DNA from 2 places in the Bradyrhizobium sp. SPXBL-02 genome. Region 2 is predicted to be linked to the other one. Evidence: predicted binding sites of a transcription regulator. Region 2 holds the regulator's gene; the other holds the start of a gene.
The links. Region 2 encodes LexA, which represses DNA repair genes until DNA is damaged. Its sites were predicted from a motif close to TGTTCNNNNTGTGTTCNG; they were not measured.
Positions count from the first base shown of each region.

Region 1: ACNJYD_RS26390 (ImuA family protein) is a predicted target of LexA. The motif match lies at 2,988-3,005, and genes of this name have one in related genera.

Region 1 covers NZ_CP182474.1:5,637,967-5,643,141, forward strand. Annotated here, with positions in the region: gene ACNJYD_RS26380 (error-prone DNA polymerase) at 1-646, opposite strand, end outside; gene ACNJYD_RS26385 (Y-family DNA polymerase) at 643-2,238, opposite strand; gene ACNJYD_RS26390 (ImuA family protein) at 2,135-2,923, opposite strand; gene ACNJYD_RS26395 (putative DNA modification/repair radical SAM protein) at 3,086-4,321, shown strand; gene ACNJYD_RS26400 (UdgX family uracil-DNA binding protein) at 4,321-5,175, shown strand, end outside.
Region 2 covers NZ_CP182474.1:3,886,721-3,891,895, forward strand. Annotated here, with positions in the region: gene ACNJYD_RS18040 (ComEC/Rec2 family competence protein) at 1-2,119, shown strand, start outside; gene ACNJYD_RS18045 (hypothetical protein) at 2,245-2,679, opposite strand; gene lexA (transcriptional repressor LexA) at 3,055-3,756, opposite strand; gene ACNJYD_RS18055 (molybdopterin molybdotransferase MoeA) at 3,933-5,141, opposite strand.

The sequences.
Region 1 (5,175 bases), 1.8 Mb from region 2:
CCCGGATGCAGGTCAGCACGTCCTGAAGCGGACGGCGGCGAGGATCGTGATACAGCACCTCGTTGGTCGCGAGCAACGGCACCTTGGCCTTTGCGGCGAGATCATCGAGCTGCGAGAGGCGCCGCCTGTCGTCGCCGCGATAGAGCAGGCTCGCCGCCAACCACACGCCCTCGGCACGGCTATCCCTAAGCTTTGCGAGAACATCCAGCGCCTGCGCCGGCTCGAAACGATGCGGCAGCGTCAGGATCAGGAGCTGGCCTTGCGAGAATTCCAGGAGATCGGCGAAGGTGAGACGGCACTCGCCTTTCTCGATCCGCGTGATGTCGTCGCCGCGCTTGCCCCTCGTGAGGAGCTGGCACAGCCGGCCATAGGCGGCGCGATCGCGTGGATAGACCAGGATGTCGGGCGTGCCATCCATGAAGACGATACGGGCGCCGATCAACAGTTTCGGCTTGTGCAGCACCTCGTCATTGTCGAGCTCGTTCCAGGCACGCACCACGCCGGCGAGCGTGTTGTGGTCGGCAATGCCGATCGCGGGAATTCCGAGCTTGCTGGCCTGATGCACATAGGCGCGCGGATCCGAGCCGCCGCGCAGGAAGGAGAAGTTTGTGGTGATGCCGATCTCGGCATAGCTAAGCGTAGTCATGCGAACAGACCGTGCACATACCAGCCGGGAGACGCCGGCTTGCCGTCACCATCGAACACCTCGCCTTCATAGAGACCGTCGCGAAAGATCCAGAAGCGCAGGCCCTCGGCATCCTCGATGCGGAAATAGTCCCGCGTCAGTTGCTTGCCGTCCTGCCGCCACCATTCCATGGCGATGCGCTCGGGCCCCTCCACCCGCACCACCGCGTGCAGCGCGCGGCGCCAGGTGAATTGATGCGGCGGGCCATCGGGCACGGTCGCGAACGGCACCTTGATCGGCTCCGGCTTGTCGAACAGCCGCAAGGGACGCAGCGGCGGCTCGCTCTCGGTACGAACAGGCCATTCGGCCTGCATGGCAGCCGCGAGATGATGCTGCGCCGATGCGGCCAGCACCGCGCTTTCGGGGATATGGGTATCCTGCGGCAGGTGCACGACGACGCGTTTTCCCCCGATGCGCGCGGCGATGCGGTCGATCAAAGCGGCGAGTTCGTCATTGTCGTGGACATGAGCATCGAGATCGCGCTGCTCCTGCACCACGATCTCGGTGCGGCTCGCCGACAACCGCACCATGTCGAAGCCGAAGCCGGGATCGAGGGGATCGGCGAGTGCATCGAGCCGCTCGCGGAACAGGCGGTCGACCACGGCGCTTCGCGTTACGGGGCGTCCGGTTTCGACCGTGATCGCGCGCACCACGCCGTCGGTGCGGAAGAACGTGGCCTCGAGTCGCCGCGCGCCTTTGCCCTGCTTCTCCATGGACGCGATCAACGTGTCGGCGAGCCGCGACAGCGTCATCGCGATCATGGTGTCGGTCGCGATCGGCTCGGCAAAGCGTTTTTCCACGATGTAATCGGGCAGCGGTTTTCGCGGGCTGATCGGCGCATCGCCTTGCCCCAGCGCATGGGCGAGCAGCGTGGAGAAGCGCGCCCCGAACCGCGCCGTGATCTCGGAGGCGCTGCGCGATGCGACATCGCCGATGGTCTTCAGCCCGGCCCGGCGCAGGCCGGTGGTGATGGCTTCACCTGCACCGAGCGCGGAGACTGGAAACGACCTGATCGCCTCCGCCTCGCCGCCATCGGCAACGATGGTGCCGGATGCCTGCCGCGTCAGCGTGCGGGCGCAGATCGAGGTGCCGGCGATCGCCGCGCTGACGGCAAAGCCTTGCCGGCAGAGCGCGCGGACTAATGTCCGCAACAGCGCCGCCTCGCCGCCGAACAGATGGGCGCAGCCGGTGATGTCAAGAAACAGCCCGTGCGGCACATCGAGCGCCACCAGCGGCGTGAAACGGTCGCACCAGTCGGCGATATCGTTGAGCGTCTTGGAATCAGCGACAGGGTCGGCGTCGAACACACGCAAGTCCGGACACATCGCCCGCGCATTGGCGAGCGGCTGGCCGATATACAGGCCGAGGCGCTCGGCGGCCTCGTCCAGCGCATGGATCACCAGCGCATTGTTATCCTTGATGACGACGATATCAGGCTCATGATTGGCCTTACCCAGCCCGGCGCTGTTGAAGAAGCGCTGGATCCTGTCGATGGGCAGGCGCGGCAGCCACAGGCTGAGGATACGTCGACGGTTCACTGAACTGGCACTCATCACAATTCCATTCCATGATCCACCGGCCGCACGGGCCATGACGATTGCGCAAGAGCTCGGCATCGAACACCGGCGCGCCCCAGGCACTCCACACCGAGCCCGGCGGCGAATGCGCCGCACGCAGCATCCATCGCGTCTCCGCGGTCGAGGGCAGCGGCTGCGCGGCCATCCGCAGCAAGAGCCCGGTAACGCCCGAACCTTGCGCGGCGAGCGTCAACTTGCGGCTCGCCACGAGATCGAACTGCCTGATCTCGCCCCAGAGCTCGAGCACGACGGCGCCGAGCGCATCGCAGGCAAGCGCATCGGCCGAGGTGCGTAGCGCGCTCTCGACATCGGCGGCACGCACCATCACCAGGCGGCGCGGATCGAGGCCGAGCTCGGCGAGCCCGCTCATCGACAGCGCGCCGGCCTCGAGCTCCGAAAAATCCTGCCGCACCCATAGCAGCGGCCGGCGCGCGCTCACGCGCCCGGCAAGGCCCATGACAAAGCCCGTCGCGGCCGCGCCCTGGCGGCCCTCGCAAAACACCTCGTGGATCGCCGCGCGCGCGAGCCCGCCCTTCAGCGCGCTGTCGGCCTCGCTGTGGCCGAGGCCGACGCGATCGTGTTGATGCAGGACCTCCGCCGTCTCGATGCGCTCGATCTGGCCGCGCAGGATCGCAAGCGCGCTGATGCGTGCGCCGCTCATGCTCGCCGCTCCTTCAGAGATTGATGCCGTGGCCTTCAAAAGAAGAACCAACGGCTGGCTCATTTGTTCATGATATGTTCTAATATAAAGCTAACGGCGCCAGAAGAGTCAATCGAATTGGCGCGCTGTCGGATTCATGAGCTGAATCAAAGGGATTCCTAAATGGACGTGCAACGCAAACTGGAGATTCTGGCGGATGCCGCCAAATACGACGCATCCTGCGCCTCCAGCGGCACCGAGAAGCGGGATTCCAGTGATGGCAAGGGCATGGGCTCGACCGCGCCAGGCATGGGCATCTGCCATTCCTACGCGCCGGACGGACGCTGCATTTCCCTGCTCAAGGTGCTGCTGACCAACGCCTGCAATTACAATTGCCTCTATTGCGTCAACCGCGCCTCCTCGAACGTAGCACGCGCCCGCTTCACCATCGACGAATTGGTCAAGCTCACGCTCGACTTCTACCGGCGCAATTACATCGAGGGCCTATTTCTCTCCTCCGGCATCATCCGCAGCCCTGACTACACGATGGAGCAAGTGGTGAGCGTCGCACGAAAACTGCGCGAGGAGCATCACTTCCGCGGCTACATCCATCTGAAGACCATTCCCGAGGCCGACGACGCGCTGATCGCGGAGGCCGGCAAATATGCCGATCGTCTCTCGATCAACATCGAGATGCCTGAGGAGACCAGCCTGCAGCAATTCGCGCCGGAGAAGGACGTGCGCGCGATCCGCCGCACCATGGGTCGGCTGCGGCTGAAGCTGGACGAGGCCGAGGAGAACCGCACAACGAAAACAAAGGCCAAGCCGCAGCGCTTCGCGCCCGCCGGACAAAGTACGCAGATGATCGTCGGCGCAGATAGCGCCTCCGATCACACCATTCTCCACACCAGCGCCAATCTCTACGGCGCCTACCGGCTACGGCGCGTCTATTACTCCGCCTTCAGCCCGATCCCCGATGCCAGCCGCGCGCTCCCCCTGCGGGCGCCGCCGCTGCTGCGCGAGCACCGGCTCTACCAGGCCGACTGGCTGATGCGGTTCTACGGCTTCGATGTCGGCGAGATCGTCGACGACAGCGCCATGCTGCCGCTCGACATCGATCCCAAGCTCGCCTGGGCACTGCGCCACCGCGACCGCTTCCCGCTCGACGTCAACCGCGCCAGCCGCGAGGAGCTGCTGCGCGTTCCGGGGTTCGGCACCAGGACGGTCGAACGCATCATCGCGACGCGGCGAACCACCACGATCCGCCTCGCCGATCTCGCGCGGCTGCATGTGCCCCGCAGCAAGGTGCTGCCGTTCATCGTCCTCAGCGATCACCGCCCCGCCCCACACCGGCTCGACGCTGCCGGGCTGATCGAACGATTCAAGCCCAAAGCAACTCAACTGGGATTTGGCTTCTGATGCAGTACATCACCCTCGACACCGAAACCGATTTCGACGGCTGGCGCAAAGCCGCGCGGAGCCTCGTGCTTCACCACGTGCCACCCAGCGATGTCACCTGGACCGTGCAAGGCGGCGAAGCGGAGTTGTTCGCGCCGCCCGCGCCGTCTCCGATCCTCGAGGTGAACGACAGCACCTTCAATGTCTCGGCAAAATTCGTCGAGCTCGCGAAGGCGGCGATCCTGCACCGCGACGGCGAGCGCTTTGCGATCCTCTATCGCCTGCTGTTCCGGCTGAAGGACAACCACGATCTCATCGAGGTCGCGACAGACCCCGATGTCGCGCAGGTCACGGCCATGGCGAAAGCGGTCTATCGCGACGAGCACAAGATGCATGCCTTCGTGCGCTTCCGCGAGATCGGCCGGGAACGCCAGGCGCATTACGTCGCATGGTTCGAGCCGGAGCATCACATCGTCGAGCTCGCCGCGCCGTTCTTCGCCAAGCGTTTTGCCGACATGCCCTGGTCGATCCTGACCCCGGACCTCTGCGCGCATTGGGACGGCCACGCGCTCTCGTTCACGCCGGGCGTCAGCAAGAGCGAGGCGCCGGGCGAAGACCGGCTCGAGGAAACCTGGCGGCGCTACTATGCCAGCATCTTCAATCCGGCCCGGCTCAAGGTGAAGGCGATGCAGGCCGAGATGCCGAAGAAATATTGGAGGAACCTGCCCGAGGCTTCGATCATTAAGCCCTTGATCGAGGACGCCGAACGCATGACCGGTGCCATGATCGCCAATGCCGCAACCGATCCGCATAAGCCTCAGAAGCGGCCGGAGGCTCCGATGAAACGCAAGCCAGCTGCCGACGATCTCGATGGG
Region 2 (5,175 bases):
CCGGCTGTTGCCGTGGGTGCCCGTCGCCTTTGGCGGCGGCATCGCGCTTTATTTCGCCGCCGATCATGAGCCGGTGCTGTGGGTGGTTGCCGCGACGGCCATCGCGCTGATGCTCGGCGCGGTGTTGCTCCGGCGGAGCCGGCTGTTTGCTCCTGCCATCATGATCGCGGCGGTCGCCGCCGGATTTGCCATGGCGACCTGGAAGACGGCGCGCGTCGCCCATCCCGTGCTCGCCAAGCCGCTTTATTCGGTGTCGCTGTCGGGCTTCGTGGAAGCGCGCGACATTCGCGAGCGTACCGATCGCTTCGTGCTGCGCGTCAGCGCGATGGAGGCGCAGCGCGGCGACGTCAAGCTCGAGCGCGTCCGCCTCTCGGTGCGCAAGGGCACGGCGCCCGAAGTCGGCAGCTTCGTGCAATTGAAGGCGCGGCTGCTGCCGCCGATCTCGCCGGTGCGGCCCGGCAGCTATGATTTCTCGCGCGACATGTTCTTCCAGAGCATCGGTGCCTCCGGCTTCGTGATGGGCGCGATCACGGCGTCCAGGCCGCCGGATGCCGGCGGCCTGCGGCTGCGCTACGCCGCCTTCATGCAGGGCCTGCGCGATGCGATCGATGCGCGCATCCGCGCAACGCTCGAAGGCGACAACCGGGCGATCGCAACGGCGCTGCTCACGGGGCGGCGCGATGCGATTACCGCGCCGGTCAACGATGCCATGTTCGTCTCGGGGCTCGGCCATGCGCTGTCGATCTCCGGCTACCACATGGCGGTCGTCGCCGGCGTCGTCTTCTTCGCGGTGCGCGCGCTGCTGGCCTTGATCCCGGGGCTGGCGGCCGGCTTTGCCATCAAGAAATGGTCGGCGGCCGCCGCGCTGGTCGCGGCGGCGTTCTACCTGCTGCTGTCGGGCGCGGAGGTCGCGACGCAACGATCGTTTTTCATGACGGCGGTGGTGCTGATCGCCGTCATGGTCGACCGCCGCGCCATCACCTTCCGCACGCTGGCGGTGGCGGCGCTGATCGTGCTCGCGGTCGCGCCCGAGGCGCTGGTGCATCCGAGCTTCCAGATGTCATTTGCGGCAACGCTCGGGCTGGTGGCGCTGGTGCAGATCGGCATGCCGAACCTGCTCGCCTCACCCGATCATTCCGCGACGGCGCGGATCGCGCTGTGGGGCGGCCGCGAGATCGCGATGCTGTTCCTGGCCTCGCTGATCGCGGGGCTCGCGACCACGCCCTACGCCGCCTTCCACTTCCATCGCGTGACGCCATACGGCGTGCTCGCCAATCTCGGCGCCATGCCGGTGGTCTCGGCGCTGGTGATGCCGGCCGGGCTGTTGGGACTGCTCGCAGCGCCTTTCGGGCTCGACGGCGTGTTCTGGTGGTTGATGGGGATCGGCATCGAGTGGATGGTCCTGGTCGCGCGCTGGGTGGCGGCCCTGCCGGGCGCCGTCGGCCGCATTCCGGCGTTCGGGATCGCGCCGCTGATCGCGGCGAGCCTCGGGCTCATCGTGATGGGCCTGTTGCGCACGCCCTTGCGCTGGTCCGGCGCCCTGGTGCTGCTGGCGGCGATCCTCTGGGGGCTGTCGGTGCGCCAGCCTGATGTCCTGATTGCCGGGGATGGCGCGAGCGTCGCGGTCCGGGGCGGGGATGAGCGCTTGCAAGTGATCCGCGCCAGCAAGGACAGCTTCCTGCTGAAGGAGTGGCTGGCCGCAGATGCCGATCCGCGTGATGCCGGCAACGCCTCGTTGGCGAGCAGCGTGTCATGTGACGAGTCCGGTTGCGTGGCGCCGCTCGCGGACGGACGGCTGATCGCGTTGGCGACGCGCATCGACGCGCTGGCCGATGATTGCAGCCGCGCCGCGTTGGTGGTGACGGCGCGGCCCGCGCCGCCCGATTGCGCGGCGATGGTGGTCGATCGGGCGCGTCTTGCCAGTCAGGGCGCGCTGGCTCTGACGCGAAGCGCAGAGGGTTTTTCGGTGCAGGCGGTGAGGGCGAGAGGGGCAAGCCGTCCTTGGCTGCCGGCCGGCGCCGGCGAGGGGGATTTCGACGGCAGCCTCGTGCCGAAGACGGCCGTGCCTCGCAACCGGGACGCAACGCCATCGGAGGCCGACTTGCAGGCCGACGATTGAAGATCAATGCGGGGAAAAACCGGTCCGACGGGATCCCGCAGGACGCAAACCATACCATCTCGCCGGCCGCGGCCGGCGATGGCATTTGAATTTGGCCCTCGACTTTTCGGTCGGGGCCGACCGCGTCAGCCGATCGGCAGGCGCGTGATCGTGGGCCGCGTGTCGGCGACGATCTGCGGCTTGTGCTCGCGCTCGATGGCTTGCTGCGTCACCGGCAATTGCAGCACGGTCGCGCGCTGGCCTTCGACGAGCTGCGTCACCAGCACGTACTTGCCGTCCGGAAATTCGATCGCGTCATGATGGCGATCGGGAATGTGCGGGTCGATCTTGCCGAACTTGCCGACGCGGGAGTTGACGGTGCGCGTCCAGATCCAGCGGTTGTCGTAGCGGACGTTATCGGCGAAAGCGAGCTCCGTTCCCGGCAGCAGACAGACCGCGACGGAGAGATCGGCTTCGGAGGCGAAGCCGCGCGTCGAGGTGCCGCGGAAGGTTGTCGTGACGATCGTCTCGCCAACTTCGGCGGGGCGCGTCGCGACGGCATGCAGGCTATAGTCACACATCGGGTGCTCCTCATACTGGGATAGCGACCCGCGTCTCTTTCGAGGCGCAGGCCTCTATCAGAGTGGAAGCCTCCAACGCTCTGCTCGGTTATGGGCAAATCTGCGGCTCGCATCCGCAGCACGCGATCACATTATCTTTCCCGGATTCGATAGGAACAAACCTCGCGTCCTTGCATTTGGCCCGCACTATCGGCGCTGTCGGCACAACTCTACCGGCGGAGCGAAATGGCCGCGTGTCCGCATGGGCGAGTGTCGCGCGGGAAGAGGCGCCGAACAGTCAGCGCAGAACCAGAAAGACCATCCAGCCGGAGCGGACAAGTATCCGCTCCAATCTTGGATCGACGATCGAAGCGCGCGTAGCGCTTACTTCCGGTATCAGTACTTCCGGTAAAGCCCGATCAGCTTGCCCTGGATCTTCACGCGGTTCGGCGGAAGAATGCGGACCTCGTAGGCGGCATTGGCGGGCTCGAGCGCGATCGAGGCGCCGCGGCGGCGGAAGCGCTTGAGCGTGGCCTCCTCGTCGTCGATCAGCGCCACCACAATGTCGCCGGTATTGGCGGTCTCGTTGCGCTGGATCAGCGCCATGTCGCCGTCGAGGATGCCGGCCTCGACCATCGAATCGCCGCGCACCTCGAGCGCGTAGTGCTCGCCGGAGCCGAGCATGTCCGGCGGGACGCTGATGGTGTGGCTGCGGGTCTGCAGCGCCTCGATCGGCGTGCCGGCCGCGATGCGGCCCATCACGGGCACCGCGACGGGGCGCTCGCCCTCATCCGCGGGCGGGCTGGAGCTCGCGCGCACCTTGCCGAGATTGCCCTCGATGACGCTCGGGGTGAAGCCGCGGCGATTGCCGGCTGCGGCCTGGAGCTCGGGCAGCTTGATCACCTCGATGGCACGGGCGCGGTTGGGCAGGCGGCGAATGAAGCCGCGCTCCTCAAGCGCAGTGATCAGGCGATGAATGCCTGACTTCGAGCGCAGGTCGAGCGCATCCTTCATCTCGTCGAAGGACGGCGGCACGCCGCTTTCCTTCAGACGTTCGCTGATGAACCGCAGAAGCTCGTATTGTTTGCGCGTCAACATCTCGACCAAAGTCCCCCGGTTGATGTCGTTCGATTCCGAGACGATGAAGTCGGCAATAAGCCGCTACATCCTCGAAACAAATCATGAACGGACACTATATGTTCGATATGTGTTCCGCAACTGCTTAATTTATGGTGAACGCGGCTGAACTCGCGGAATGCGTGTGGCTCAGCAGCTCAGACGGGCAGCCGCAGCACCTCGCAAGGTGTGCCGGCCTCGGCCTTCGGCGCGAACGGTGCGCGCACGAGAAGTACCTGTGCCGCAGAGAGATTCGCAAGCAGGGAGGAGTCCTGATGGCTGACGGGAAGGGCGACGCGCGTGCCGTCGTCGCGCACCTCCAGCCGCGCACGCAGATAATCCTCGCGCTGATCGTTGGCGCCGAGGTCGCGGCCCAGCACGGCGCGCTCGCGCTGATGATGAATCACTGAACCGCCCGACAGGGCCCGAATCAAGGGCACCATGAACAGGAAGGCGCACACGTATGACGACACGGGATTGCCGGGCAGGCCGATCACGCGCATCGCGCCGAGGCGACCATGCATCATCGGCTTGCCGGGCCGGATCGCGATCTTCCAGAACGCCATCTCGATGCCTTCGCCCTTGAGCGCCTGCTGGACCAGATCGTGGTCGCCGACCGACGCACCGCCGGTCGTGACCAGGATGTCGGCACCGCTCTCGCGCGCGCGGCGGATGCCGGCGGACGTGGACTCCAGCGTATCGGCGGCAATTCCGAGGTCGATGGTCTCGGCGCCCTCGCTGCGGGCAAGGGCGTGCAGGGCATAGCCATTGGAATAGACGATCTGACCGGGACCAGGCGCGGTGCCCGGCATGACCAGCTCGTCGCCGGTGGCGAGAATCGCGACCCTCGGGCGGCGGATAACGCCGAGATAAGGATGATTCATTCCGGCGGCGAGGGCGAGATCGCGCTCGGTGAGACGGATTCCCTTGCGCAGCAGCACGTCGCCTTCGCGGAAGTCGACGCCCGCAGGGCGGATGTGCCGGCCACAAATTGCGGCTTCCTTGATCGTGACATGCTTGCCGTCGGCAATTGTGTCCTCCTGGATCACGACGGCATCGGCGCCGTCGGGAACGACGCCGCCGGTGAAGATCCGCACGGCTTCGCCGGGGCCGACCCTTCCCGCGAACGGCCGACCCGCCGCGACCTCACCGACGACGGTCAGCCTGGACTCGATGGCCGCGTCGGACGCGCGCACGGCATAGCCGTCCATCGCCGACATCGCCTCCGGCGGCTGCGTGCGCCGCGCCGCGACATCGTGCGCGAGCACACGATGGTGGGCCTCGTCGAGGCGAACCATCTCTTCGGCCAGCGGCTCGGCGCCGGTCAGCACCGCGGCGAGCGCGTCAGAAACCGGCATCAGGGCCACGGGCGAACTCCGCAACAAATCAGGACTCGGTCGG